DNA from 4 places in the Paenibacillus sp. D9 genome. Region 2 is predicted to be linked to each of the others. Evidence: riboswitches for the same ligand, from Rfam matches in the RefSeq annotation. Region 2 holds a riboswitch; each other region holds the start of a gene.
What was found. A riboswitch is a leader RNA that binds a small molecule or an ion and turns the genes downstream of it on or off. The one in region 2 is predicted to bind cyclic di-AMP.

Region 1 (7,120 bases), 500 kb from region 2:
AAGCGGCGCAAGCAGCTGCTGAAGCATTTCGGCTCCCTCAAGAAGATCCGCGAAGCGACCGCCGAGGAGTTCAAGCCGCTCGGCATCGGCTCCGCTCTGGCGGAGCGGATCGTGGCGGCTCTCAAGGAAGAGTAGCGTTCCCATGCCGCGAGACCGGCAAGACACGGAATGAAGCCTGCTTGGCAGCAGCGCCGCGATCGGCGGAGGCTGGCCGAGCAGGCTTTTTTGACGGCTTCTTCTTGACTGCCCCGCCTGACATGCCGGCAGAGTCCCGAACGGAGGTCCCGGAAAAGGCCGGACAAAGGTCCAGTTCATCCGCTGGATGACGTCATGCTATCATGGTGAAGCTGGCAAAAGGCTTCGGCGAGCATGGAGGGAATTCATGAACAAAAACTGCGTTCCGATTCTGTTATGGAGCATGGCGGCGGTGTACGTGCTGCTGATGGCGGAGCTGCTCTTCCTGAGGGAGGGGGACGGCTTGAGAAGCTTCAATCTGATCCCATTCCATACGATCCAGGAATACATGAACGCCGACGGCGGCATGCGCAGGAATGCGGTGGACGTCAACATATGGGGCAATATCCTGCTCTTTGTTCCCGCCGGGATCTATGCCATGCTGATCGGCAAGTCCGGATCGATATGGCCCAGGCTTGCAGCGGTCGCGCTGCTCAGCGCAGGCGTGGAGGCCGGTCAGTATATTCTGGCCGCAGGGGCGGCGGATATCGACGATGTGATCCTCAACTCGACAGGCGGCTTGATCGGAATCACGATCTATTCCGTCCTGAAGCTGGGATTGAGAAAGCAGGAGCGGGTCAAGCTCTTCCTGTCTCTCTTGTCGGCCGGAGTCGGCGTGCCGGTTCTGATCCTGTCCCTCGTTCTGTACGCCGTCAACCGGGTGTGAGCCCAAAGCAAAAAGCAGAGAATCCGGAGATTCTCTGCTTTTGTTCTGAAGCGCTGATGACTGGAGCTTAACCGGGCGCCAGCGGAATGCTGCTGCTCCGCCGCGAGCCGTACCATTTCATCGCCCAGGCCACGCCGGCAGGCGCGGCGATGTAGACGACGCCAGCAACGATATTGCCGGCTCCGCCGATCAGGAAGAGCGAGATCGACATCAGCACGGAGTCCATGATGGCATGGGCGAATACCGCCGTGAAAAATCCGAACCGGAGGAAGATGTATCCGAACAGAAGGCCGAGAATCGTCAGCTCGATCAGCCTCGTCGTAGACGGGTAGATCGGATAGGTCACATGCCCGAGCGCCCAGATGATCGTAGGGATGAGACAGGCGGCGAACGGGTTTTTCAGCCATTTCATCAGGAGGCCGATGCCGAACAGCCGGTATACGGCCTCCTCCTGGATGGCCGCGCACCACGCCAGCAGCGGCATCAGCAGCGGAGCGGCGAGGTTGTAGGGCGACTGGGTCACGTCACTTGTCGACCAGGCTCCGGTAAATGCCGACAGGCCGACCAGGATAACGGTCTGCAGGCCGAGAAGGATGAAGCCGAGCACATAGGCGAGCTTCATGCTGCTCCATGCGGTCTCTCCGAAGCGGGACTCGCGGGAGGTCAGCCACAGCCGCCTGCCCTGCGCGCGCCATAACCCGTCCCCGGCGACGAGGGAGAAGTAGGCGGATAGGGCGAGCAGGAAGGTGAGGCCCATCGTGATGACGAGCTGGACCTGGACGACGGTCTCGGCGTTGGGCCGCGCTCCATACATGGCACGGAGGCCGTCGAGCATGTTCACGTTGTTGACGGCATAGAAGCCGAGGAACACGAGGCTGATCGCCCAGCCGCGGCGGAAGGAGCTGTACTTCCTCATGAGGACGGAATAAATGACGGCGAGAATGAACAGGATTCCGCTCGGCAGCAGATTGCCCAGCAGCGACAGGCTGGAGGCGATCCGGTCCTGATCCGCCGTGTAGGCGAGGTAATCCTTGGGCACTTCATAACGCGGCGTGAATTCCGCCAGGACGGTCTTGCCGCCAGACTCCGCTGCGGCGGCGGATGGCGGAGCGGCCTCGATGGTGAGGCGGGCCTGGCCGATCTGTCCTCCCTGCACGGCATACACCGTCTTGTAGCCCGCCGATTCTCCAACCCTCTCCAGCTTGCCGTAGCCGAGCTCGGCGGCTTGCTTGGCGGCGAGACGGTCGAGCTGTTCCGCGCTCGGGGCAAGGACGTCCGAGGATTCGCCGGCAGAGGGCTTGAACACCTGCTTCCAGCCGATCACCCGGCCGCTGGACATGCCGACCTCGACGAACATCTGCCCTTCGGGCAGGGAGAGGGACACCTGCCACGTATCGGTCGGAACGATCTTGCCGGGACCCTCATCGAATTTTTTGGCGAGCTTTTCTTTGCTGAGGTAACCGGTGATGTCCCGGTCGGATTGGTGGACCGTATGGGCGGTGAGAGGCTCGGAGCCGGTCAGCTGCCGGGCGAAAGCCATCGCTGCCTGCTGAGCGTCGGCCTTGGGAACAGGCTTGCCGGAAGCTTCCTCTCCCGACAGCCCTCCCGCGAAGGAAGGGATGATTTGCAAAATCAGGAAGATGGCGGCTCCAATGATTCCCGTCCAAAAGTACTTTCGATAGCTTTTCTCCAACTCGGAGCTGTTCATGATTGTCCTCCTGACGATGCCTGACTGCAGGGCGAGCTTTTATAACCTTACCACAGCGGCTTTCAAATTATCCATGCCGAGGCAGGGAGAGATCGAGATTTCGCGCAAAAGAAAGAGCAAGGGCAGGATTGCGCCTTGCTGCGCTTGTCCCAGCACTCTTTTCCGCCCCATATCGCCCAGCAAGCTTGGATTGGGACATTGGTAACCCGTCCTCTATCCTATATAATCAAATCCGACCATATAGAACAGCCGAATTTCCAAAAGAATACGGGGGAACCATATAGCTGCCTGGAGCAGCTTGGGGTGAATTCCGTTCCGGCGCAGGCGGCAGCCTGTCGGGAGCGGATAGGGCAGCCGTCATGCCCGAATCCGACAGCTAACCTCGGAGGCTGCTTGACCGGACTCGCAGGGCGCACAGGCACTTGGGTTTCCAGTGCTTTTTTTGTGCTTTCGAAGCGGCATGCGATGATGCCGGGACTTCGCGAACGGCAGGGATATGGAGGCAAAAGGAGAGTCGCCGGCATGCAATCATGGTCTTCCGTATTCAAGCAAGCTTTCAAATTGTCGCCTCCGCGCATTCTCGTCGCCGGATTCGCCGTCATGATCGCCATCGGCTCGCTGCTGCTGATGCAGCCGTTCGCCACGGCCGGCGGAGAGGGCACGAGATGGATCGACGCGCTGTTCACCGCCACCTCGGCGGCCTGCGTCACAGGCCTCGTCGTCGTGGATACCGGCACTCATTACTCGATTGCAGGCCAAATCATCATTCTGCTGCTGATTCAGGTCGGAGGGCTCGGCTTCATGACGATGGCGACGCTGTTCGCCCTCGTGCTGCGCAAGCGCATCTCGCTCAAGGACCGGCTGCTGCTGCAGGAAGCGATGAACCAGAGCTCCATGGAGGGAATCGTCCGGCTGATCCGCAAGGTTCTGCTGTATTCCCTCGTCATCGAAGCGGCGGGAGCGCTGCTGTACGCGGTCCGCTTCGCAGCGGACATGCCGATCGGCCGCGCCGTTTACTTCGGCATCTTCCACGGCGTATCCATGTTCAACAACGCCGGCTTCGACATCTTCGGCGACTACCGGAGCCTCACCGGCTATGTATCGGATCCGCTCGTCAATATCGTGACAATGGCGCTGATCGTTACCGGTGGCCTCGGCTTCATCGTGCTGTCCGATCTGATGGAGTGGAGGAACAACCGCAGGTTCTCCCTCCATTCCAAAGTGGTTCTGCTGGCCACGGGCAGCCTGATCGTCATCGGAGCTGTCGTCATCTTCATCTTCGAATATTCCAACGCCAAAACGATGGAGCCGCTCGGCTTCGGAGGCAAGGTGCTCTCGGCCTTCTTCCAATCCGTCACGACGCGTACGGCGGGAGCCAACACGCTCGACATCGGCGCGATGCGCCAGGCGAGCCTGTTCTTCATGATCATCCTCATGTTCATCGGGGCATCGCCGGGCTCGACGGGCGGCGGCATCAAGACGACGACGTTCATGACGCTCGTCGCCGCGATGGGCGCGATGATCCGCGGCAGGGAGGACATCGTCCTGTTCCGCTACCGTCTGGCCAAGGAGCGCATCATGAAGGCCCTGACGATCACGATGCTGTCGCTTGCGCTCGTGCTCGTCGTGACGATGGTGCTCTGCACCGTCGAGGACCGCGATTTCCTGCGGATTCTGTTCGAGACGGTATCGGCCTTCGGCACCGTCGGGCTCAGCACGGGAATTACAACCAGCCTCAAGGATGTCAGCAAGCTTCTGCTGAGCCTGACGATGTTCGCCGGCAGGCTTGGGCCGCTGACGATGGCCTACGCGCTGAGACCGAAGCAAGGCAAGGAATTATATAAAAATCCAGAAGGCAAGATTATTATCGGATAGGAAAGGAAATAAAGAGACACAATGGGAAAGGGTTCAAAAGGAGAGCAGTACTGCGTCATCGGACTGGGCCGATTCGGCTCCAGCCTGGCCAAGGAGCTCATGCAGCTCGGCTATGAGGTGCTCGGCATCGACCGCAGCGAGGAGCTGGTGGACGATATGAGCGCCCTGCTCACCCATACGCTATGCGCCGACGCGACGGACGAGGACGCGCTGCGCGCGATCGGCATCCGCAACTTCGACTGCTGCATCGTGGCCATCGGGGGAGACATCCAGTCGAGCATCATGGCGGCGATACTGGTCAAGGATTCCGGAGTCGGGAAGGTCGTCGTGAAGGCGGTATCGGAGCTGCACGGCCGGGTGCTGGACAAGCTTGGCGTCGACAGGGTCATCTATCCGGAGCGGGATATGGGAATCAGGGTCGCCCATCAGCTCGTGTCGCCCAATCTGCTCGACTATATCGAGCTGTCGTCCGAATACGCCGTCGCGGAGCTGGCTGTTCCGGGCTGCCTCAACGGCAAGGCGCTTTCCGAGATCGACAGCCGCCAGCGTTACGGCTGCAGCATCGTGGCGATCAACAAGCCCAAGGGCATCATCATCGCTCCCCAGGCGGATTCCATCCTGGAAGAGAAGGATGTCATGGTCGTCATCGGAACGAATGAAGGAATCGAGCAGTTTGAAAATGCGGTGAGCCGCGGCTGACACCAGCCGTGGAAGTACGGGGCGGGCCTGCCGGCGCAGCGGCGGCAGCTCCAGTCCAGGCATAGCGCATAGAAAGAAAGGCAGGAGGCGCGTCAGTCGACGCGGACTCCTGCCTGTTTGGTTTCAACGGCTTTCTGCTGCATGGCCTTCAAGCTTGCTGCCGGCGACGCCGAGCGGCGGAAGTAGTTCGCGGCCGCCTCGCGGATCCAGTCTCTGACGACAGGCTCCAGCCGGGCCGGGTCGCCATGGATGAGCGAGGTGGTCCGCTTGGTCTGCTCCAGCTCCAGCACAGGGACGACCATAAGGTCGTTGTCCGCCAGCATCTGCTGCCGGATATAGGAGTGCGGCAGCAGCGTCGCGGCTCCGCATGTATGGAGCAGCCGCAGGATGGCTTCGAACGAGTCGATTTCCATTTTGACATCGGGATGCAGCCTGTGGGTGTCGAACAGCTCGTCGGTCAGGTTCCGGTACCAGGTTCCTTTGGAGAAGAGGATCATCGGCAGCCCGCTGAGCGTCCGGATCGCCAGCTTTCCGTTCTCGGTGAGCAGATGGCAGCGGGGAAGCACCAGCTCCAGATGGTCGTCGAACAGCGGGACGCAGTGCAGCTGCGGGTCGTCGATGACGGATGCCACGAGGCCGAGATCGATTTTTTTGTCCCGGACGAACGATACGATCTCATGGGTCTTGCCGGTGACGGCCTTGATGTCGATCTCGGGATGGCTGGCGGTCAGCGCCTGGATGAGGTCCGGCAGCGTCGTCTGCAGCGTCGTCAGGCTGGCCCCGATCGTCAGGCTGGAGCGGTGAGTATGCTTGAACTCGCTCAAGGTGCTCATATATTTGCGGTGCAGCTGGCGGGCCTGGAGCGCGTAGTCGTAGGTCAGCTCGCCGATGCGCGTCAGCTCCAGCCTCCGTCCGACGCGGCGGAACAGCTGCGCTCCGAGTTCCTGCTCGAGCTTGGCGATCTTCCGCGACAGCGCCGGCTGGGAAAGGTTGAGCAGCGCCGAGGCTTTGTTCATGCTGGACTGCTCGACCACGGCGGCGAATACGTTGAGATCTTCGTTGAGCATTTCCTGCAGCCTCCGTTCCTTAGGAAGAGAATGGTCGAGCGAGACAGCCAATCTTATCCTGCCCATGCCGGCAGCTTCGCCGGGGGAGCTCGGGCTTATGGCGTCGTCTCTTATGCATATAGGTTATAACATTGTATAAGGAATAAACAATATCTTTATAAGGAAAAAAAGAGTACGATGGAGACTGTGGCTAAACTGTGACCGGAAAAAGCAGGGGAAAGCCGTCGGGATTTGTTGACGCTCCCATGCACGGGCTGTAAAATGGATAAGGTTTGCACAAAATTCGACGTATGATGACTGAAATCAAACGGCTGGAAAGGAGAACGCTTTATTTATGAATGGTAACTCGTACTTAACGCGCAAGATTCACTCGCTGCTCGGGGTGATTCCGCTCGGCCTGTTCCTCGTTGAGCATGCCATCACCAACTACTCGGCGTTCGAAGACGGGCCTGAGGGCTTCAACGACAGCGTCAGCTTCCTGAACGGACTGCCCCTTGTTCTCTTCCTGGAGATCTTCGGCATATTCCTGCCGCTTCTCTTCCATGGAGTATACGGCTTGTATGTCGCCTACCAATCGAACTGGAACAACTCCCGCTTCAAGTACGGACGCAACTGGGCGTTCACGGCGCAGCGCATCACCGGCGTGATCACGTTCATCTTCGTCATCTGGCATGTCTTCGAGACCCGCTTCCAGGTCGCCCTCGGCAACCTGACGCATGAGGAGCTCGGCGCCCGGATGCACGAGATCTTCACGAATCCGGTCTACATCGTGCTGTATGCGATCGGTGTCCTTTCCGCTGTCTTCCACTTCGCGAACGGCATGTGGTCGTTCCTCGTCAGCTGGGGCATTACGGTCGGCCCTCGCGCGCA
Region 2 (7,120 bases):
AGGATCAAGGTCGTTTCGCTGCTTGAGTCTCGTGCAGGACGGCCCGGTTGAACTTCTCCAGGAGCGCGCCGAATTGTTCCCGCTCCTCATCGGACCATTCCGTCAGCAGCTCGGCGATATAACCGGCTCTTACCTTCCGGTTCGCCTCCAGTGCGAGCGCGCCGGTCTCCGTCAGCTCCAGGGAATAGGAACGGCCGTCCTGGGGATTGGGAATCCGGCACACCAAGCCCTTCTGCTCCAGGGCGGCGGATTGGCGGCTTACGGTGGAAATATCCAGACGAAAATCATCTGCGAGCGCCTTGACGCCGGCCGACCTCCTCGATGAAATTTGCTGAAGGAGCAAATAAGCGGAGCGATCCAGCATTCCTTCCTCCTTGTAGGTCGTGGCGGAGGCGACAAGCCTGGCGAGGATGGAGAGCTCGAGCTCGATATGCTCGAAAGGAAGTTCGTTCATGGCAATTCCTCATTATCATTCGGCATGGGTGGGGCAGCGCATCCAACAGCTGGATGAGCAGTCGGCGGCAGGGATAACCATTGACAGGATGTCCAGTAGTTGTATAATACAAGTATATACTTTCATCATACAACTTGTTTGAGGCATCCGCAAATCGGTATCGAGGGGTTATGAGGATGAAAGCCAAGGATTTTATGATCTCCAAGGTTTATAAAGTCAAGGAAACCGATACGGTGAGGGATGTCATCGAGAGATTTCTTGCATACCGCATCAGCGGCCTGCCTGTCGTCAACGAGCGCAACGAGATCGTCGGATATGTCAGCGACGGCGACATCATGCGATATATCGGCAAGCATGAAGACATCATTGTCGATGCCTTTTATTTCACGGCCGTCGTGAATGGCGACAACGATGAATATGAGGAGAGGCTGAAGCGGCTCCTTCCTTTGAACGTCATGGCGATCGCCAAGAAAAAAGTGGTTACCGCTTCCGTGGAGGACGACATCGAGCAGATCGCCGCCATCCTTGGCAAGAAGCAGATCAAAAAGCTGCCGGTCCACCGGGGCGGCGTCCTTGCGGGCATCATCAGCCGCGGCGACGTCATCCGGCAATCGTTTCAATCTCTTCTTTAACGAGCCGCTTTCAAGCCGAAAAAGAGCCCATGATGCCGGCCAGGCATCATGGGCTCTTTTTCGTTCTGCATTCCGCCGATCATTTCATCGCTTGATAGATGGCCTCCAGCAGCTCTCCGTTCATGTTCTGGCCGTACTCCCAGAACATGATGCCGCCGAGACCGCCGGATTTCACGTAATTTACTTTTCCCGTCAGCGATTCCGCATCGTCGTAGCTGAGGAAGCCGCCGCTGGAATTCGTCAAGTACGGGGCTCTTGCGGTGGAATCCCACTGGCGGGTCCAGCCGTTCTTGTTGATATAGCTCGCCTTGAGCTCATCATAGGTGTAATCGCCGGAGCCATGGGAGTAGAAGGCGCCTCCGGCGACGAGCTTCGCTGCCGGAGCGCCCTTGCCCTTCAGCAGCTTGATGGCGGAATCGACGCTGTAGCTGGCCATCGGGGAGTTGTAGAGAGCGGTATGATGGGTATTCGCGCCGTTCTGCAGGTCGTATGTCATGACGTTGAGGAAATCGAAGGAAGGGATGACCGCGGCGATATCGATGTTGCCGAGACCGTAATCGGAAGCGCCGACGGCGGCTGTAAGCTGGTATTTGTTGGCGGAGCGCCCATCGGCGGAGCTGGCCGAATCCAGAACCGAACGGAGCTTCTGGATGAACAAAGTATAGTTCGCGCGGTCGCCTGAGCCCGGATATTCCCAATCGATATCGATGCCGTCCAGCTTATTGGCCCGGATATAGGATACGGCGCTGTTTGCGAACGCCGTGCGGCTAGCTTCCGTAGCCGCTGCTGCCGGGAAGCTCGCGGAGCGGCCCCAGCCTCCGACGGAGACGAGAACCTTGAGATTCGGATTTTTGGATTTCAGCGAGACGAGCTGCGCCAGCTTGCCGGTATCCCCTCCGCTGACACCGGTAGAGGTCGCGTCGGCGAAGGCGTAGAACACATGCGTCAGCTTTTCGGCCGGCACGGTGCTGATGACGGGGAAATGCCAGTCGGCTACATACGCGCCGATGATTTTTCCGGCAGGGACAGGAGTGGCCGTCGGCGTCGGCGTTTTGGTCGGCGCCGGCGTCGGTGTCGGAGTGGCGCTAGGCTTAGGCGTAGCCGAAGGAGCAGGGGTTACCGTCGGAGTCGGCGTAGGGGATGCCGAGCAGACGGAGAGCGCTTTCCAGGCTCCCCATTCTCCGGCGAGATCCGGACGCTCGCCTTGCGTCCACCATTTGGCTTCATAGAGCGTGCCGGAGTAGACCGCCTTCTGCCCGACGGTATAGACGGATGACGAGCTCCAGGCAGCGACTCCGCTGCATGCATCCGCAGCGCTGGCTTTCTGGACGGCGGCGCCTTGCGGAAGGAGCGAAAAGGCGAGCAGCACGGCAAGCATCAAGACTCTCAGCGCGGAAGCGGCGATGCGGCGGTTCGATTTGAACATGAACGATACCTCCTGAAGGATAGGATGATAGGGGCGAAGCAAGAATGAGAGGGGATATCCGGCCTCCTTTTTTCGAATCTATTGAAAGCACTTTCATTATCAATGAAAGTGTTTATCGATAAAAGGGGAAAATTGGATGAAAACAGGGAGAAATTTCTAGCGAATAGGAATAGAGTACCTTAAGAGGATAAGGAGAGAGGAATTTACATGGCGGGATAGGGTCGGATTACATCTCTATCTCGATAAAAACAAGGTCGAATGGCCCTCCGGATCGGGAAGAGTCGAATTATGAAAGACTTCTAATAATCCAAAGGGAGGAGTTCGACAAAAAACTACGAATATTAACCAATAGCAAACAGGCTTGAAACAAATAAATGCCGAATTTTCGCTAAGAAAAACGGGGGAACCACTCGGGGTGAATGAATTCTGCAAGAGAGAATTCTAGGGAACCTTCTACCGAACCCATCAGCTAACTTCGTAGGCACCGGAGGGAGAACCATCAGTGAAGAAAGTCATCATGTCCATTACCGCTTTCATTCTTATTGCCGTGTTCGCATCATCCAGCGTATTCGCGAGCACCGAATTGAAGTCATCCATCGGCAAGGTTCTCGGCACTCCCTACAAGTATGGGGGCACGACTACGGCAGGATTCGACTGCTCGGGATTCGTCCGCTATATTTTCGGCCAGTTCGACGTGAAGCTGCCACGCTCCTCCCAGTCCCAGGCCAAGGCCGGCACGAAGGTGGACAAGGATGATCTTCGTCCGGGGGATCTCGTCTTCTTCAACACCAGCGGCCGCGGCATCTCGCATGCCGGCATCTATGTCGGAGACGGCAAGTTCGCCCACTCCTCGAGCAAGGGCGTCCGGTATACGGATCTGGACGATGCCTACTATGCCAAGCGCTACGTTACGGCGCGCCGCGTCGCAACGGGCGAGGATTACAGCAAGATGGTGAGCGAAGAGGAAGAAACGGCCGACGACGCCGGGGAATGACGGACGGCTCCAGAAGGATGAAGAGAGACAGGCGGCATGAGCCGCCTGTCTCTCTTTTTTTGTCCAGTCGGCTGCAGTTCAGCAGCACAACCAAAAAGAAGCCTTCCCGCCGGGGAAGGCTTCTTTTTGGGTTTCAGCTTGAAGGCTCTTCCTTCGGCACATGCTTGAAGATCTCGCCGGATTCCATGAGATCGATGACCCGGTCCAGCCACAAATAATAGTCGATCGCCTGGCGGATCTTCTCCAGATCGCCGCCGATCAGGGCGTGCAGGGCTTCCGAGCCGCCGCTCTCGGCCAGCTTGTCCAGCTCCGCCTTGGAGCGGCGAAGCGCCATCAGGTTGAGCTCCACGGCCTTTCTCCACTTCAGGACAAAAAAATCGGCGAACGTCTGGTGCCAGTCCCGCTCGACTTCATACAAGTCCTTCCGCGAACCCTTTTCCCATACCTTGTTCACCATATTCAAATCAACCAGCGTGCGGATGCCGGTGCTCATGCTCGTTTTGCTCATTTCCATCGCTTGGCCCATCTCGTCGAGATTCATCGGCTTGTCCTGGAAAAACATCAGCCCATACAGCAGTCCTGTAGATTGCGTAATGCCGTACAGGTCCATGTTCTTGCCGATGGACTCGATCACGCGCTTGCGCGCCTTCTGGATTGCCTGCTCCTGCGCGGCCTCCAAGCCGGCGAAATCATTGGTCATCATGTCCGCTCCTTCATCGCCTTCTCGGCTGACAAAGTAATTGTAAGAAACAATCCCGGCAATGTAAAGCGCTTAATGAACGAGTATATGAGAGGATACGGGAGCATTTGGCATATAAACTATATACAGAAAAAACCGTACGTACTTATTATACGGATAAAACGGTTGACGGTGTCATAAATTGTTCGATAGACTAGTTCGAGTGAGCGTTGGCCGCAAGCGAGGCCATGAGGAGGTGAAGCGCTTGTCGATCATTGAAGTCACGGATGTGACGAAAATATTCGGCGAGGATCCAAAACGAATTCTGCCGCTTCTGAAGGAAGGGTGGAGCAAGGACAGGATCTTTAAAGAAACGAGGCATACGGTTGGGGTCAACCGGGTTCAGTTTGCCGTCGAGCCGGGAGAAATCTTTGTCATCATGGGATTGTCCGGCAGCGGGAAATCGACTCTCGTGCGTCTGCTGAATAGGCTTATCGAGCCGACAGGAGGCGCCATCCGCATCGCGGGACAGGATATTACCCGCCTGAATGCGGAGCAGCTGAGGAAGGTGCGCCAGAAAAAGATCAGCATGGTCTTCCAGAAATTCGCGCTGTTCCCGCATCGGACGCTGCTTGAGAACGTGGAATACGGGCTTGAGGTCCAGAAGGTGCCCAAAAAGGAAAGAGAACCGAAAGCAAGGGAAGCCTTGCGGCTCGTCGGACTGGAAGAAAGGGCGGACAGTTATCCCGAGCAGCTGAGCGGCGGCATGCAGCAGCGGGTCGGACTGGCAAGGGCGCTGGCGAACGACCCTGAGATCCTGCTCATGGACGAAGCGTTCAGCGCGCTCGATCCGCTCATCCGCAAGGATATGCAGGACGAGCTGCTGGAGCTGCAGGAGAAAATGAAAAAAACGATCGTGTTCATTACGCATGATTTGGATGAGGCGCTGCGGATCGGAGACCGCATCGCGCTCATGAAGGACGGAGCGATCGTGCAGATCGGCACGCCGGAAGAAATCATGGTCAATCCTGCCAATGAATATGTGGAGCGGTTCGTCGAGGACGTGGATTTGTCCAAGGTGCTGACCGCCTCCCATGTGATGCGGCGTCCCGAGACGATCGGTCTCGACCGCGGCGCCAGGGTCGCCCTGCAGCTGATGCGCGAGAGCGGCATCTCCAATCTGTTCGTGACGGACCGCAGCCGCAAGCTGATCGGCGTCCTCACCGCCGACGACGCGTCGGAGGCGGTGAAGCGCGGACAGCCGCTGGAGGAGATCGTCATCCGGGATACTCCGGTCGTCGCTCCGGAGATGCTGCTCCACGAGCTGTTCGATATATGCGGCACCAGCAAGTATCCGGTCGCCGTCGTGAACGAGGCGGGACGCATCGTCGGCGTCATCGTGCGCGGAGCCGTGCTCGGAGCGCTTGCCGGACATGTCGCGAATCGGGAGGTGAGCGTGGATGCTGCCGAAACTACCGCTTGATAAATGGGTGGACCGCATGGTCGATTCCATCGAGGAGAACTTGAATTTCCTGTTCGATCCGATTTCGGCCGCAATCGAAGGCGTCGTGGACTTTTTCTCTTATCTGCTCCATCTTCCGCCTGCGATCGTGCTGATCGTTCTGTTTGCGGCGCTGGCCTGGTGGATCATGCGCTGGCCGATGGCGCTGTTCACGTTCGTCGGCTTGTTCCTGATCGACAATCTCGGTTATTGGGACCATACGATGGATACGCTGGCGCTCGTGCTGACATCGGCGATCGTCAGCATCGTGCTCGGCGTGCCGATCGGAATCGCCTGCGCCCGCAACAACCGCACGCAGAGCATCGTGACGCCCATCCTTGATTTCATGCAGACGATGCCGGCGTTCGTCTACCTGATCCCGGCCGTGACGTTTTTCAATCTGGGCGTTGTGCCCGGCGTCATCGCCTCGGTCATTTTTGCGGTGCCGCCGACGATCCGCCTGACGAATCTCGGCATACGCCAGGTGCCGGCCGACCTGGTGGAGGCGGCCGATTCCTTCGGCTCCACCCCTTCCCAGAAGCTGTTCAAGGTGCAGCTGCCGCTCGCGGTGCCATCGATCATGGCAGGCATCAACCAGACGCTCATGCTCGCCCTGTCCATGGTTGTCATCGCTTCCCTGATCGGGGCGCAGGGCATCGGAGCGGATGTATACCGCGCCGTCAGCCAAATCAAGACGGGCAAAGGCTTCGAAGCCGGCCTGGCCATCGTCATACTGGCGATCTTCCTGGATCGGCTGACGCAGCATCTCGTCAAAGGAAAAAAACATGCGGACAGGAGAGGATAGATTTTGATTCGGAATTCTTGGAAAATGGTTGGGGTACTCGGACTTGCAGGAGCCATCGCGCTTGGAGGCTGTTCTTCGAACAGCAATGACAATGGAACGGCTTCCGGGGGAAGCGGGGCGTCTGTCGGCAAGGCTGTCGGCCATAAAATCATCGGCATCGATCCCGGCGCCGGCCTGATGGCTGCCGCCAACCGTGCTGTCGAGGACTACGGCCTGTCGGACTGGACGCTGGTCGAAGGCTCCGGAGCGGCGATGACCGTAGCGCTCGACAAGGCGATCAAAAAGAAGGAGCCGATCATCGTCACCGGCTGGACGCCTCACTGGATGTTCGCGAAGTATGATCTGAAATATCTGGACGATCCCAAAAAATCGTTCGGGGAAGACGAGGAAATCCATACGATCGTCCGCGGCGGACTGAAGCAGGATGCGCCGTCGGCTTATGATTTCCTCGACCGCTTCGAATGGACGGATGCCGACATGGCCAAAGTGATGGTGGCCATTCAGGAAGGCGCCGATCCCGCTGCCGCCGCCGCCGATTGGGCGAAGGACAATGCCGGCTTGATCGACGGCTGGGTGGACGGCATCGAGAAGGTGTCCGGCAAGCCGTTCAAGCTCGCCTACGTAGCCTG
Region 3 (7,120 bases), 2.0 Mb from region 2:
CCGACCCTGTAACGTCCCATCGTCTCGATTCCGCCCACCCCGTCGATGCCCGAAATCGTGCCGTGTATGACATCCGGCAGGTTGATCGGCTCCCGGATCGACGTGTAGCTTGCCTTGATGGCGATATAGACCGGATCGAGCGCATGAATAAGGATGCGTCCCGGCGAGCTGGCGAAGTTGGCTCCGGACTGCAGCAGCGCCTCATAATGGGACTGGCATGCCCCTGCGACCACGATCAGATTGTCGCGGTTCTTGTCATACTCCCGGGCCACATGGACCGCGTTGACGAAGTTCTGGGAGTTCTTATAACTGCCTATGCTGTAGAGATCGCCTGTAGGGCGGTTCTTGAGCAGGCCGTCATGGCCGGTAATGACGACGACATCCGGCTTCACCTGCGGCAGCAGATGGTACAGCAGATCCGCCATCTGCGGTTCGCCGACGTGAAGGCCTTGAGCCGGCACCTTCATCTGATTGTACAGCTGCATGCTTTTGCGCATATAATTGGCGTCGCCGTCCAGATGCAGAACTTTGCCGGGCAGGTCGAAATATGCCTGTGCGGAAGCATTGGAGTCTCCGGGACGGAAGTCCATCTCGTGATGGACGGACTGATCGATCAGCTCTTGGCTCATTCGCTGGTTGGACGCCTTCACCTTGCTTCGGACCGACTTCGTGACGCCCAGCTCCTCCGGATCGGCCACCTTCGTCAGGTCGCCGAGCGGCGCGTCGGCGAGCAGACGGTAATCCGCTCCCTTCAAAATGGCGGTATCCCCGCGTATAGTTTCGATGCGGAACAATACATCCCCGCCGTAGGAGCGCCGAACGACAAAATCCCCTTGATTCATTAGGCCCATCACCTCTGCCTTATGGTATGGGCATAGGCCGCCGGAGGTGACAACGGGTTTTCGGCGCTGCGTGACTGGCGCGGCTCCCAAGGCAAAAAGCCCTTCATGAAAGGATCTCACCGGATCCTCATGAAGAGCTTCGCTCAGCCGCAGCAGCGCTGCCGGGTCTGTCAGCCCTTAAAGCCATGCGCTTCAAGCGCTGCCGTCAGAGAGGCATATTCCTGCAGCGACAGCGTTTCGCCGCGCCGCACGGGATCGATCCCCGTCGATTCGAGGATGCGGGTAAGCTCCTCCCGCTTGTCCTTGCCTATCCAGGAGGACAGATTGTTGTGGATCGTCTTGCGGCGCTGCGCGAAGCAGGCTTGAACCGTACGGAAGAAGAAATCCTCGTCCGCAACGTCCACGGCAGGCTTGTCGCGCATCGCCAGCTTGATGACGGCCGAGTCGACGTTCGGCTGCGGAATGAACACCGTATGAGGCACGATGCAGACAAGCTCCGGCACCGCGTAATACTGGACCGCCACGCTGAGGCTGCCATAGGCCTTCGTTCCGGGCTTGGCCGCCATCCGCTCCGCGACTTCCTTCTGGATCATAACCACGATGTTCTCCAGCGGCAGCCGCTCCTCCAGAAGCTTCATCAGGATCGGTGTCGTCACGTAATAGGGCAGATTGGCCACGACGCTGACGGCGCTCACCTCGCCGAACTGCTCCTTGAACAGCTCCTGCAGGTCGATCTCCAGCACGTCGCCGTGAACGATGCGCACATTCTCGTCGGCTTCCAGCACCTCCTGAAGAATCGGGATCAGCCGCCGGTCGATCTCGACCGCTGCCACCTTGCCTGCTTCCCTGGCCAGCTGCTGGGTCAGCGCGCCGATGCCGGGACCGATCTCCAGCGCCCCTTTGGTAGGATCCAGTCCGGCCGCGGCTACGATCTTGTTCAGAATATTGGGGTCGATCAGGAAGTTCTGCCCCAGGCTCTTCTTGAAGGAGAAACCATGCCTCTCGATGATTTCCTTCGTTCTTCTAGGTGTCGCTACGTCCACGGGCGATCTCCTCCTCCATCTGCCGCAAGGCTTGTCCGAATTCTTCCTTGGTGATCTGAAAGCTGGCGCAGCGCTTCAGGAACTGCTTGCCGTTGCAGTAGCCGATGCCCAGCCGGTTGCCCATGAGCAATCGCCGCCGGGCCGCATCGCCATGCACCAGCAGACCCGCCTCCAGCAGATCGGCATTGGTGATTTCCGCCTTCTCCGGATCTCCTTCCGTCCGAACGGACGCCAAAGCTCTCCTGACCGCTTCCGGCGAGGCATTCTCCACGCCGATATCGCCTTTGTACAAGGCGTCCTCCTGCGGCAAAAAGGCATGCTTGCAGCCGGGCACCCGCTGCGAGACGATTTTGCGTATTCTCTCTCCGGCATGGTCGGGGTCGGTGAAGATGATGACCCCCCGCCGCTGCATGGCGAGCTCGATGCGGCGCAGCACTTCCTCGCCGATCGCCGAGCCGTTCGTTTCGATCGTGTCGGCTTCCACGGCGCGCCGAATCGCTGCCGTGTCGTCCTTGCCCTCCACGACGATAATTTCTTTGATCAAGGCCTTGTCTCCTTTAATTCAATACGCGTGTAAGGGGGTATAAAAAGAAAAAGAGGCTCGAGCCTCTGAATGCCGGCCAGGCCCGAATCCGGACTGCGGCCCAAAAGGACGGCAGTGGTCCTAGCATAAGCCAAAAAAGCCCTCTCTACTCTCCTCATACCCGATAAACGTCCAAAACGGGACCGCCTCGAAAAGGCGGACCCGTATCGCTTGAATCAGCTCAGCTTCGGCTTGGTTGGTCCCAGCACGTATACGGTGTATCCGCGCTTCTTGCCGAACTGCTTCACGTAAGATTCACTCTCGTAGAACACGTCGATCTTCTTGCCGTTGATCGCGCTCCCCGTATCTTCTGCACGACGGAAGCCGATTCCTTCTATATATACCCACCATCCCATCGGGATGACATCCGGGTCGACTGCAATGGTGCGGCCTTCCGATACTTTTGCTCCGGAAGCGGTGATGCCGTAGCCGGCGTCGCCTTTGGATTTGCCCGTAGAGGCAAAACCGGCGGTATAAGCCGTCAGGGTGACGTTGTTCAGCACTTTCTTGGCTTTGAGCGAGAGGCCTGATTTGGTGACGGATTGCGATGCCGAAGACGCTGCGCTGAGAGCGACAGCTTTAGGCTTCGGCTTTTCCTTGGTGCCGACCGCAACGATCTTGTTGACGGCGGGCTGTTCCATCGATTTGGCGAGCAGCGTCATGGATACCATCTTGCCATCCTGGTATACCTTTTCGAAGGTTTTGACCAATTGGCCGTTCTGGCCGGCCTTCACCATTTTCAGCTGCCCCTTTTCCAAGGTAGCATCCTCTTTGCGGATGACGGTGAAAGGAATGTCGTGCTTTGTCGTGGTCGTATGCTTGTCGATTCGCAGCACCCGAATCGTCATGTTCGGTTTCAGCTGCGAGGAGGTGTCAGGGAGAATTTTGTCTTGCTCGCGAATCGGAATATTGGACTCTCCGATCGCGGCCTTCACGGTTTTTTCGGTCGTGTACACCGTCGTAGTCTTTCCGTCAGCCATAATCGTCACCGGCACAGCCTGATCAACAATGATCCGGTCTCCATCCTTGAGCGCCGCGCTCAGCGGAACGGAAATCTGGTCGTGCGGTCCGACAGTTATAGCTTGTTCATCCAGTAGGTGCTGCAGGACATCCTGCTTCGTGCTCAGGATCGTTTCCTGTCCGTTCAACACTACGGAGACGTTCTTCTCAGACGTTCCGTGCAACAACACCAAAAACATGAAAGTCATCGCGATTGAGATAATTAAGCTCAGTAGGATCAAACGCAGGTTTTCATGCTTCCATCGCCATTGGAAAGACTTGCTGGATGATCGTTGTACATGGGTGTCCTTTAAGGGAATTGCGCCCACTTCTTCGGTCCTCCTTACATAGCCCCGCCGCCTCGTGTTACGCATGACTATTTAAGACGCGACTATTAGGTTTTGTACGTGCCGAGCAGCACGCCTATCAACCTCTTGCTTCACCTCCACGGTTAACCCTATGTCGACGGTTTACGCAATATTCAAACAAAAAGAAGCCGTCGACAGAGGATCTGTATCGTGGCTTCCCGGGTTGGTCACGCTGAACACATGGAAAGTGGAGCACGAGGTTGATCTCTCTTATATGCGCTTACGAGGTTAGCTGACGGGTTCGGACAAGAGAGCTGCCCTATTCGCCTACTCGGCCTGCTCAAGGCCTTTTGGCAAAATTCACCCCTGGAAAAGGTCAGTTCGTCCATCCAGTCCGCTCCGGAATATCCTGTCATCCGGGACTGCAAGGAATCGCTGCTTGGTTCCCCCGCTCTCCCTTGTGGGGAGATTAAGCGAATGATTAAAAACTGCATCACTCAAAGCTCTGAGTTGAATCATACAGTTTCGGTCAACCGATTGTAAAGAAGAGATAAAAGACTCTTTCAGCCAAATTAGAGGAAAATCCGGCCGTTTTGGGCGGTTTGACGGAGCAGAAATATAATTTTTCTCAACCAGGCACCTTTTTACAAGCTTTTTCGCCCGATTTTAAGAAAGCTGGAAACATTTTCTTGCATTTGCAGATGTGATGGAAACGATCTCATTCACATTTTTGCCTTTTATTTCCGCCGCTGTCTCGGCAACCAAGGCCACGAATGCGGACTCGTTCCGCTTCCCTCGATGTGGATGAGGAGCCAGATAAGGGGAATCCGTTTCGATGAGCAGACGGTCCAGAGGAACCTGCGCAAGAACCTCTTTCGGCACCCTGGCATTCTTGAATGTCACCGGCCCGCCGAACGAAATATAGAAGTTCATGTCCAGACACTGCTTGGCCGTTTCCCAGCTGCCGGAGAAGCAGTGCATGATGCCTCCGACCTCAGCCGCCTTCTCTTCCCGAAGGATGCGGACGACATCCTCATGGGCATCGCGGTTATGAATGACGATCGGCTTGCCGGTACGCTTCGCGATGCGGATCTGCTCTCGGAATACCTGCTGCTGGACATCCTTGGGAGCGGTATCCCAATAATAGTCCAGTCCGATTTCCCCGATGGCGACGACTTTCGGATGCGCCATCAGCGCCTCCACCCGCTCGAGGTCCCCTTCTCCCACATCGGCGCTGTCCGTCGGATGCCACCCGACAATGGCGTAGATGAACGGATATTTTTCGGCAAGTTCCAGCGTCGTCGGTATCGTCTCGCGGTTGAATCCGACATTGAACATCAGCTCAACCCCCGCGTCGCGGGCGCGCTGGATCGCTTCCTCGCGGTCATTGTCGAATTTGGGGGAGTCCAGATGCGTATGCGTGTCAATCAATCCTGCCATGTTTCGACTCCTTTCGAATGGCGGCCTACAGGCCAAGTCTTTCCCGAATATCCGGTTCCATGCGATAGCTGAGCAGCGAAGCTGCTTCGGCATCGTAGAAAAGCCGGTATTGGCCGCGGTGCATGCCCGTTATCGACCTCACCACATCGGACTGAGCGGATATTTCCGTCAGCTGCATGGAGCTGTCAAGAAGCAGAATCGGAGGCTTGCCCCGGTTTCCTTCCTCCTGCTTGTCCATTCCCGAACGATACACATGATAGGGAAGATCATAAGGAAAATCAATTTCCAGCTCGTAATCGCGGTTCATTCCGGCGGCCGCCAGCCTTTCGCAGAACAGCTGGGCGTCTGATTCATGTTCGCGGTCGAAGGTTATATACTTGTACAATTTGCGATTAAGGAATCGGGTGCATAAGGATGCCAGCCGTTTATCCTCCTCTTCGGTCCAGGCGGCAAAAGCCGTTTGGACGAGCGATTCGTCCAGCTTCAAATAGGATGCCACATCCAGCTCCTGATTGAACAGCCGCTTGATCGGCTCGGGAATCCAGGAGAAGGCGTAGCCCGAACGGCATAATTCCTGGGCCCTCAGAAGAATTTTCCTCAGCACAATCTCCGAGCTGCGTGTAACCGGATGAAAGTACACCTGCCAATACATCTGATAACGGCTCATCAGATAATCCTCGACCGCATGCATGCCGCTGTCCTTTACGACGATCCTGCCCTGATGGGGGCGCAGCACGCGGAGAATCCGGTCCAGATCGAACGTTCCGTAATTGACCCCCGTAAAGTAGGCATCCCGGAGCAGGTAATCCATGCGGTCCGCATCCATTTGGCTCGACACCAAATTAATGACGATCGGCTTCTCGTAGGTTTTTCGGATAACGGAAGCTACTTTGCCCGGAAATCCAGGCTCGACGGAACGCAGGAGCCGGTTCACTTCCGTATCTCCTTCTATAATAGAGCAGCTCCATTCCTCATGATCGAATTCCATGATTTCTTCAATGGAATGGGAGAACGGCCCATGCCCGAGATCATGCAGCAAAGCCGCGCAGAGGCTGAGAAGCTTCTCCTCCCTGGGCCAGTCCGGGTATTCGCTGCGTTCGAACTGCGAGATGATGCGCCGCGTCAGCTCATAGACGCCGAGCGAATGGCTGAATCGGCTGTGCTCCGCGCCATGGAAGGTGAGAAACGTGGTGCCAAGCTGGCGGATTCTTCTCAGCCTCTGAAACTCCGGCGTATCGATCAGGTCCCATATCAGCTGATCCTGAACGTAAATATACTTGTGGACCGGATCCTTGAACACCTTTTCCTCTTCCAGCTTTGTCATCCTCATCCACCTTTCGTTCAAACTTTCGACAAAATAAGCATGCTGTTTGTCGAATAGTGTCGTAATAAGATTTCCAATTTTTCTAGTCTTGTAGTAAGATAACTAGAGATTTAATCCCTTTCCTGTTCTAAAACCTTGAATTTATGTGCTAAAACTAGACTTTTTGATGGTTGACTGATTTGGGAATGGTTGGTATTATTAAAATCATAAAAAGTAGTTTTATGTCGAACGTTGACGAAATAAATCAAGAGAGGCTGGTCGCCCATTATGATGAAATCCACCGGTATTGTTCGGAAAGTTGACGAGCTTGGCCGCGTTGTTATTCCAATCGAGCTGCGCCGTACGCTTGGAATCGGCGAAAAAGATGCCCTGGAAATTTATGTAGACGGAGAACGCATCATGCTCAAGAAATATGAGCCGGCATGCATCTTCTGCGGCAACGCAGAGAACGTCGCTTACTTCAAAGGCAAAATCGTCTGCAATTCCTGCCTTTCCGAAATGCCTACCCCTGTGACAAAATAAGCATAATCAGTTATACTTAACTTTAGCAACTTTAACCAAGGTATTTCTAACCTTTTTAT
Region 4 (7,120 bases), 2.2 Mb from region 2:
GCTGCCCGCCAGGAACTTGGCATTATGGATTGGAGCCACGTAAATGGACGGCGCCGCTTTGGCCGTCGCGGCCGCTTCGGCTGCCGCCGCAGGAGCCGGAGTCAGCTCGGCCATTCCGATTCCTCCTGCTGCCATGGCGCTCGCAAGCGCCGCTCCGAGAAGCATTTTTCCTGCTTTTCCTTTCTTCATCTCCCCAAACCCCTCCGCTACTAGAAATGAATGCACTTCCACAGCGTAAGAGAGAATGATTAAGCAGGTGCTAACGATTTATGAATAATTGGTAAAATGAAGAAAACGCCTGCGAAGCCGCAAGGCGTTTTCATGCATGCATCCATTCGGCTGCTAGTTCTTCTCCTCGCCCGCGTTTCCATCCTCCGGAGGGCGATTGCCGTTTTTCAGCTCCCAGATCGAATAGCCGAAATCCATTTGCAGATGGGGATTGTCCGGGAACTGGGGCCAGTCGCCGCCCCATGTGAAGCCGAGACTCTTGGCGATCGCTACGACCTCCAGCCAGTCGGCTTTGCCGTTCTTGTTTCCGTCGTATTCCATATCCCAGATAATATCGCCTGTGCGGTCCTTGAGAGCGAAGTCGATCGCCAGACCGTAGTTGTGGTAGGATTCTCCGCCGCGGGCATGGGTAACGATGGAGCCTCCGCCTTCCCGGCCTTTGCTGTACAGGACATCCTGCTCCGCCGAGCTGCGGAAGCCGTCGGTGATGACGACTTTGATGCCTTTGGCGGCGGCCAGCGAGATAAGCTCGTCCTTTTTCCGGTCGAGCACCGGATGCAGCTGCGTTACGGGAGGCACCTCCCGGTATAGTCCCGGAGGGACGACCCGGTCGAACAGGCGCGGCTTCTCCAGCTTGAACAGGGCTGCGGCTGCCAGTACAAGTCCTGCGGCCAGCAGCAGGCAGCCGAGGCCGTTTCTGCGCCGGGTCTGAGTCCGGCCTGCGGACTTGGGGCTGCGGCCCTTTTGTCCGCCCGTCATAGGGCTTTGCTGCATGAAGGTCTCCTTTGCTCGTTCGCATTGTTCAAGCTTATACGAGCGGAAAGGAAAAAAAGCTTCAGGAAACGGCGGATCGGCATGGAATTCGTTTCCAGCTGGATCAGCGGGGGTAAGGAAAGGAATGGGCTGGAAATTGCAGCCGCCTTGGCGCCGACAAGTCCAAAAAGCAAACAAACCGCTGGCAGCCGCCCCGAAGGGCCGGCTGCTGCGGTTTGCGCAAGGGGGGATCCGGATTCAGGACAGGCTAGTCCACATCGGGACTGCCGTCAACCGTATCGGCTGGATCGTCGGCGTATTTTTCGTACTTGGTGTCGTCCATGATCCGGCGTGCGGACACGTAACGCTTCGTATAGTAGGAATCGCTCAGGCTGCTGATCATGACGCCTTTGCTCGACGAGGAGTGGGCGAACTTGCCGTCCCCGACATAGATTCCGACATGCGAGACGCCGCGGCCGCTCGTATTGAAGAACACGAGGTCGCCCGCCTTGAGATCGGCCTTCGCGACTTTCTTGCCCAAGCCTGCTTGGGAAGCGGAAGAATGCGGCAGGGAGATCTTGAATTGCTTGAATACATAGGACGTGAATCCGGAGCAGTCGAATCCGCTCGTCGTCGTTCCGGCCGTCTTGTACGGCGTGCCGACGAGATCGCTGATGACACCGTCCATTTTGGAATCAGCCGCTGCGCTGCCTACGCCTGCAGTGAACAGCAGAGAGATTCCGAGGATGAGGCTTGCTGCTTTCTTCTTCAAGCTTGAGTTGCTCCTTCCAGAGCCTACGAGGTTAGCTGTGGGGTTCGGTTGAAGGTTCCCTATGATTCCTGCGGCATGCGTGAGAATGACTGGCGACGCCCAAAATCAATTCACCCGGAAAGTGGTTCCCCCGTTTCCATGTTCAACGGAATTCGGCATTTTGAATGATACTGGAAGACATATTCTTGCTTTTCGCCGCTTCTCCTTCCGAAAACGACATTTTCTAATAATTCTCATGTTTCAAAGGGATGAGGACAGCGTTTACATCGCTGTTTATAGGGGAGCTATTCTCCCCGCAGCAGATGATATTGGCGACTCGTCCCGATTTCTGCGCCGTGGCCTGCAAGTCCAAAAAAAGCCCCGCCTTCTCCATGAGAAGGCGGGGCTTGCCTGATTCCGCGGCTGGATCAAACGGTATAAAGGACGTCTTCCATCAGGGTAAGCAGCCGGGATCTCATTCCGACCAGCTTCATCAGGGCTTCCTCCTGCAGGCTGCCGGAATCCGGGCTGAGCCGGGCGTGTTCGCTGCTGATCGCCTCAAGGGCCTTGCCGGCGTTGGGGTTCAGGTCGTAATGCTCAAAACGGTAAAGCAGCTCGGCGGTGGATTGGTGGAGCTCTTCATAATAAGCTTGAATTTGTTCGGTCATCGTTCGATTTTCCTCTCTGGTTTGATTATTTTCTCTATTCTGCTGTTCGATGTATGGGGGCGGCTCCGAGAGAGCCGGCGATTGTGTGTGCGGTAAACTGCGCTTACAGCATGCCCATTCGTTGTTTTCATCGCTTGCATCTGTCGATGCCCGTCACATCCGGAGGCAGACAGCGGATGGGGAGCGGGAGCCCGTCAGTCTGCCGAACGCCGGGATTCGATATCTGTGAATCGAGCGGAACGATAGGATTCCCGAATGCCTGAGAAGTTATTAAACCGGCAGGCGCTCTTTGAAAACAAGTCCTAATTGTCAGAGAATTTTCACAATTGTACGATGGAATTATCGCTTTGTCAACTAATGTGACGCGAATCCTCCCAGCAAGCGTACTGTGATGTCAGCAGCCACAAGTCGAGCAGCGTGCGGACCAGATGATAGGCTTGCTGGATGACGAGGGCGGCCAATCCGGCCCATCCCATCGCTGCGGCGCTGAAGCCGGCCCCGATGACGCCGGAGAAGAGGAGCAGGATCAGGCTGAGGCCCGCCATCGGGAGCAGCCGTCTGCAGGCGCCCGACACGGAAGCCGAGACTTTGAGCCTGGATACCGCTCCGAACTGGAGGGAGAGGCTGAGCAGATGCAGAATCCCGATCCACAGCAGCCACGCTGCCGCCCAAGGCAAGATGCTGACGGCGATTTCCTGCAGAGAGGAGCCGTTCCTGACTACATCCCATGCCCGGGAGCCCAGCCACCAGAGAGGAGCGGTGGCAAGAAGCGTTTCCGCCCAATAGAGAAGCAGGACCGGCTTCCATGCCTTGCGCATGCCCTGAAGGAATAGGGTGCCGCCTTCATGTCCCGCCGCCGCATGGTGGATGGAATAGAACAGGCCGGCATTGATGAGCGGCGTGACGATCATGCGGGAGAGGAGCAGGGCGGCCAGCGTCCACAGGAACGGCTGGGCGAGATCGGTCTTCATGAGCCGGAACTGGGCTTCCGCCCAGAACAAGGCATCCGCCCCTTGCGAAGGCTCGTTCGCTCCGGGATACCGCCGAAGCAGCGGTCCGATAATGGAGTCGACATAACGGTAGAGGAAAAATCCCCACAACAACCGGTACAGGAACAGGGCGACGGCCACAGGCAGATGTTTGATCGTCAGGCGCCACCCTTGCTTGAGATAAGTAGACACGTTTGAGACTCTCCTCTCTTCGGGCCGCTACCAGGCGAACGCTCCCGCAATCCATTCCAGCGCCTTCACGATGCCGAGGCTGATCCGGACCTCCTGCTTGCGGGGAGCCTCGGCCTTCAGGAAGTTGTTCATCTGCCGGTTGTCCAGTACGTTGGTGCGGTCCGGATCGACCGCGGCCCAGAGCAGCGGGGAGGGAGCGGTCAGCTTGTAGAGCATATCCGATTCCACCCCGTCCCAGGTGCGGGAGGCCGTAGAGCCGTCGGCGAACTTGAAGGTGACCGGAACCGGACCGTAGACGCCGCCGCCCCGCTTGACGAGCACGTCGGACTCGTACATTTTGGAGGCGCCGGAGTCCGCTGCCTTGGAGACGCGGATGGAGGCGACTGAATAGTCGGCCATCTCGCCTCCGTACACGAACTGGCTGAAGTAGTCGTCCCAGTTCTGCTTGCTGACCTGCTCGACGACCTTCTTGAAGTCCGCCGTGGTCGGATGCTTGAATTTATATTGGTTGAAATAGGTCCGCATGATCTTGCTCATGATGTTTGTGCCGACCCGGTTCTCGATGCCGGTCAGCACCAGCTTGGCGCGGCTGTAGACATTGTCCGCATACCGGCTGTGCGAGCCGAACGACCAGGAAAGCAGCTTGAGCGGGGCCGGATCGGTGACGTAGCTCGCTTCCAGCGCCGTGCGGGGCTCCACTCCGTATTCGCTTTCCATGACCTTGTCCTCGGAGTAGGAGGTGAAGCCTTCGTCCAGCCAGGCTTCCTCGAACTCGTTGGAGGCGACCATGCCGTACCAGTACTGATGGCCGATCTCATGCACGACCGTCCGCTCCAGACTGTAGCCGGGATTGTCCGTCTCGGCGGCGAATGCGGTCACGAGCGTCGGATATTCCATGCCGCCGGCGCCATTGGCCCCTTTGGGAGGAACGACGATGGAGAGAGTGCTGTACGGGTAGCTGCCGTACCACTGGGCGTATTTGGCCAGGGCCGATTTGGCGGCGTGCATGTAACGCTCTTTCTGCTCCTTGTGCAGCGGGTCGAGATAGAGCTTGATGCGGACTCCGGGAACGCCGGGAGCGGAGAAAGGCTCCTCGCTGTAAAGGAAATCGGGCGAGGCGGACCAGCCGAAGTCATGCACGTCCTCGGCATAGAACGTATATTGCTGTCCGCCCTTGGCCGCTTCGAGCTTCGTCTGGACGCCGGTGGCAGCGACTTTGTAGCCGGCGGGAACTTCGATCTTGACGGAATACACGCCGAAGTCGCTGTAGAATTCCGAGTTGCCGTGGTATTGGTGCACGTTCCAGCCTTCCGCGCTGCGCGTGCCGGTGCTGGTCGTGTTGTAGGCCGCGATCTTGGGGAACCACTGCCCCGCCATCGTGAAATCCCCCGAATAGCCCATGCGGGCGAACACCTCGGGAAGCCCGACGGTGAAGCCGATCTGGAGCGTGACCTCCTCGCCCGGAGCGACCGGCTGCGGCAGCTTGAGCTTGGCCAGCGTGTAGTCGTCCTTGTTGCCGTCGTCCGGCTGAACATAGTGGACCCGAGGCAGGAGGCTCTCTCCATCCTCCGTCTTGAAGGAGTCGAGGCGCATGTAGCCGGTGCTGCCGGCCGTCGCCTTGTCGTCCCGGAGCTTTCCGCCGGATTCCTTCATGAACGTGGTTTTATCCGACAAGAAGGCATTCGGATACAGATGGACATACATGTCCGACACGGTTTTCCGTCCGGGATTCTTCCAGGTGACCGTCTCCGTCCCGGTCAGCGTGCGTCCGCTCAGCTTGACCTGGATCTGGTAGTTGGTCACTCTTCGGGACAGCGGCTCCGCTTCCGGCTCCGGGGCGGGAGAGCTCTCGGCCGCCGGCTCCACGCCGGGTTCATTTCCGGCAGCGGCAGCGGCATATGTATAAGAAGTAAGTCCGTGATGTCCGCTGCCTTGGAACGGGGCGAGAAGAGATGACGTGAAGAGCAGGGCGAGCAGCAGTGTTTTGCAAGTTCGGCTTGAGGCCATGGACCGGTTCCCTCCCGTTGACAAGCTTCTAAGGCATGTATATGTTTGCTTTTGCCTGATTATTAGCTAAAATGGAATTTATCCGGACGAACTCCCGGCCCGTCCCGCCAGCTAGCGGTTTGACGGGCTTTTATAGCCATTTTGGACTTCATTATTCACACGGAAGAAGGGATCAGCAATGGAAGAAAATCAAGGAACGCCATCCCCGGGCAGCCCGGAGGGAGAAGCGGCGCAGCCGGCCAAGGGCAAGCGCTCGCTGTCGCTCAACGTCGTGAGCAGCAAGGAGCATCGCGGCTTCGGAGCGGGAACGATCGATCTCAGCCGCGTATCCTCGGTCATCATCGACGGCGGCGAGGCTTATATCGATAACGGCGCGATTCATGCGAAGAGCAAGATAGAGAAGGGCATCAAATTCCTTACGGACAAGGAAGCCGTTCCGAACGGCCGTCCGTGCTGGATCGTGTGGGTAGCCGTCGACCGCGACGACGAGGGCTCCTACTACGCGGGAGCGACAGCCTGTCCGATGACGGTTGATCCGGAAATCCGCCGCGGCTGGAAGATTCTCGCCCAGCATGTCAACAACCTGGACTATGCGATCAAGCGCCGGTTCATGCTGGAGGAGCTGCCGGCTTCCGACAAGCAGGCGCTCAAAAAGCTGCTGATCGAGAACAACGCCGAGTGGTGGGAGAATTCCCCCGCGGCGCTCAAGGAACAGCTGGAAGGCTGAGCATCCAGGCTTCTCATCCAACCTCCGTCGGCCGCTTCGAGCGGCTGCTGCGGAGGTTTTTTTGTCGGGCTCATTTTCTTCTGTGAGCAGGAAATGGGTTATACGGGAAGGAATGGGAAGGAAGGGTGAATCATCTTACGAGAGGGGGGTTCGTATCTTTAGCGGATTCGGGTTCAGCGGCATGCTCGTGCTGGTAGTGTTCATTGTCCTTCTTATATGGCTGATAAGGAAACTGATCCATAAATAACTTCTCCATCCTTAAAAAGGGCTTGCAGCTGACAGCTGCAAGCCCTTTTCGGCCAAAGCGTCGCTCCGGCCTGCGCGCGGGGAGGCTGCCCGGATGCCTATCCCTCCATGCCGCGGCGGCTCAACGGCGTCAAATAGTGGGCGGCGCCTTCTCCGGCGGCACGGCGGAACCCGGACGGGCTTTGACCCGTCCATTTGCGGAACTGGCGGCTGAAGCTCTGCACGTCGCGGTAACCGACCGCATGCGCGATCTCCTCCACCGCAGCCGGCGTTGCGGCCAGCAGGCGCATTGCCTCCTGCTCGCGGAGCATGGCCAGATAGCGGCCCGGGGACATGTGGAACACCTCCCGGAACAGCCTGCCGGCATGGCGGCTGCTGAGGCCGATGCGGGAAGCGAGAGTCTCGATCCGGGGCATGCCGGATTCGCCGTCCCATGCCTGGGCAAGCGCGCCTTCGATTTCGGCCGCCAGCCGTCCGGCAAGGGCTTCCCGTCCGTAATCCTGGCGGTCCGGCTCAAGCCGCAGAGATTTCTCCGCAGCGGCCATCATGGCGCATGCCT

Region 1: linked by a shared signal. The riboswitch ahead of VE23_RS10445 (TrkH family potassium uptake protein) and the one ahead of VE23_RS08280 (C40 family peptidase) in region 2 are both predicted to bind cyclic di-AMP.
Region 3: linked by a shared signal. The riboswitch ahead of VE23_RS16850 (G5 domain-containing protein) and the one ahead of VE23_RS08280 (C40 family peptidase) in region 2 are both predicted to bind cyclic di-AMP.
Region 4: linked by a shared signal. The riboswitch ahead of VE23_RS17735 (C40 family peptidase) and the one ahead of VE23_RS08280 (C40 family peptidase) in region 2 are both predicted to bind cyclic di-AMP.

Annotation. Positions count from the first base shown of each region.
Region 1 is NZ_JZEJ01000001.1:2,280,217-2,287,336, reverse strand. It holds gene uvrC (excinuclease ABC subunit UvrC) at 1-135, shown strand, start outside; gene VE23_RS10455 (VanZ family protein) at 383-901, shown strand; gene VE23_RS10450 (CPBP family intramembrane glutamic endopeptidase) at 969-2,609, opposite strand; cyclic di-AMP (ydaO/yuaA leader) riboswitch at 2,847-3,014, shown strand; gene VE23_RS10445 (TrkH family potassium uptake protein) at 3,132-4,484, shown strand; gene VE23_RS10440 (potassium channel family protein) at 4,506-5,183, shown strand; gene VE23_RS10435 (LysR family transcriptional regulator) at 5,276-6,250, opposite strand; gene VE23_RS10430 (succinate dehydrogenase cytochrome b558 subunit) at 6,585-7,120, shown strand, end outside.
Region 2 is NZ_JZEJ01000001.1:1,784,283-1,791,402, reverse strand. It holds gene VE23_RS08295 (MarR family winged helix-turn-helix transcriptional regulator) at 5-454, opposite strand; gene VE23_RS08290 (CBS domain-containing protein) at 631-1,086, shown strand; gene VE23_RS08285 (glycosyl hydrolase family 18 protein) at 1,166-2,512, opposite strand; cyclic di-AMP (ydaO/yuaA leader) riboswitch at 2,878-3,011, shown strand; gene VE23_RS08280 (C40 family peptidase) at 3,015-3,506, shown strand; gene VE23_RS08275 (GbsR/MarR family transcriptional regulator) at 3,640-4,209, opposite strand; gene VE23_RS08270 (quaternary amine ABC transporter ATP-binding protein) at 4,451-5,668, shown strand; gene VE23_RS08265 (ABC transporter permease) at 5,646-6,491, shown strand; gene VE23_RS08260 (glycine betaine ABC transporter substrate-binding protein) at 6,516-7,120, shown strand, end outside.
Region 3 is NZ_JZEJ01000001.1:3,746,002-3,753,121, reverse strand. It holds gene yabG (sporulation peptidase YabG) at 1-842, opposite strand, end outside; gene rsmA (16S rRNA (adenine(1518)-N(6)/adenine(1519)-N(6))-dimethyltransferase RsmA) at 1,013-1,885, opposite strand; gene rnmV (ribonuclease M5) at 1,866-2,429, opposite strand; gene VE23_RS16850 (G5 domain-containing protein) at 2,645-3,619, opposite strand; cyclic di-AMP (ydaO/yuaA leader) riboswitch at 4,038-4,261, opposite strand; gene VE23_RS16845 (TatD family hydrolase) at 4,442-5,215, opposite strand; gene VE23_RS16840 (HD domain-containing protein) at 5,241-6,539, opposite strand; gene VE23_RS16835 (AbrB/MazE/SpoVT family DNA-binding domain-containing protein) at 6,807-7,061, shown strand.
Region 4 is NZ_JZEJ01000001.1:3,946,935-3,954,054, forward strand. It holds gene VE23_RS17725 (alkaline phosphatase) at 1-189, opposite strand, end outside; gene VE23_RS17730 (M15 family metallopeptidase) at 343-1,002, opposite strand; gene VE23_RS17735 (C40 family peptidase) at 1,250-1,753, opposite strand; cyclic di-AMP (ydaO/yuaA leader) riboswitch at 1,759-1,921, opposite strand; gene VE23_RS17745 (hypothetical protein) at 2,161-2,400, opposite strand; gene VE23_RS17750 (hypothetical protein) at 2,751-3,581, opposite strand; gene VE23_RS17755 (M1 family metallopeptidase) at 3,609-5,588, opposite strand; gene VE23_RS17760 (YwhD family protein) at 5,767-6,315, shown strand; gene VE23_RS17765 (helix-turn-helix transcriptional regulator) at 6,660-7,120, opposite strand, start outside.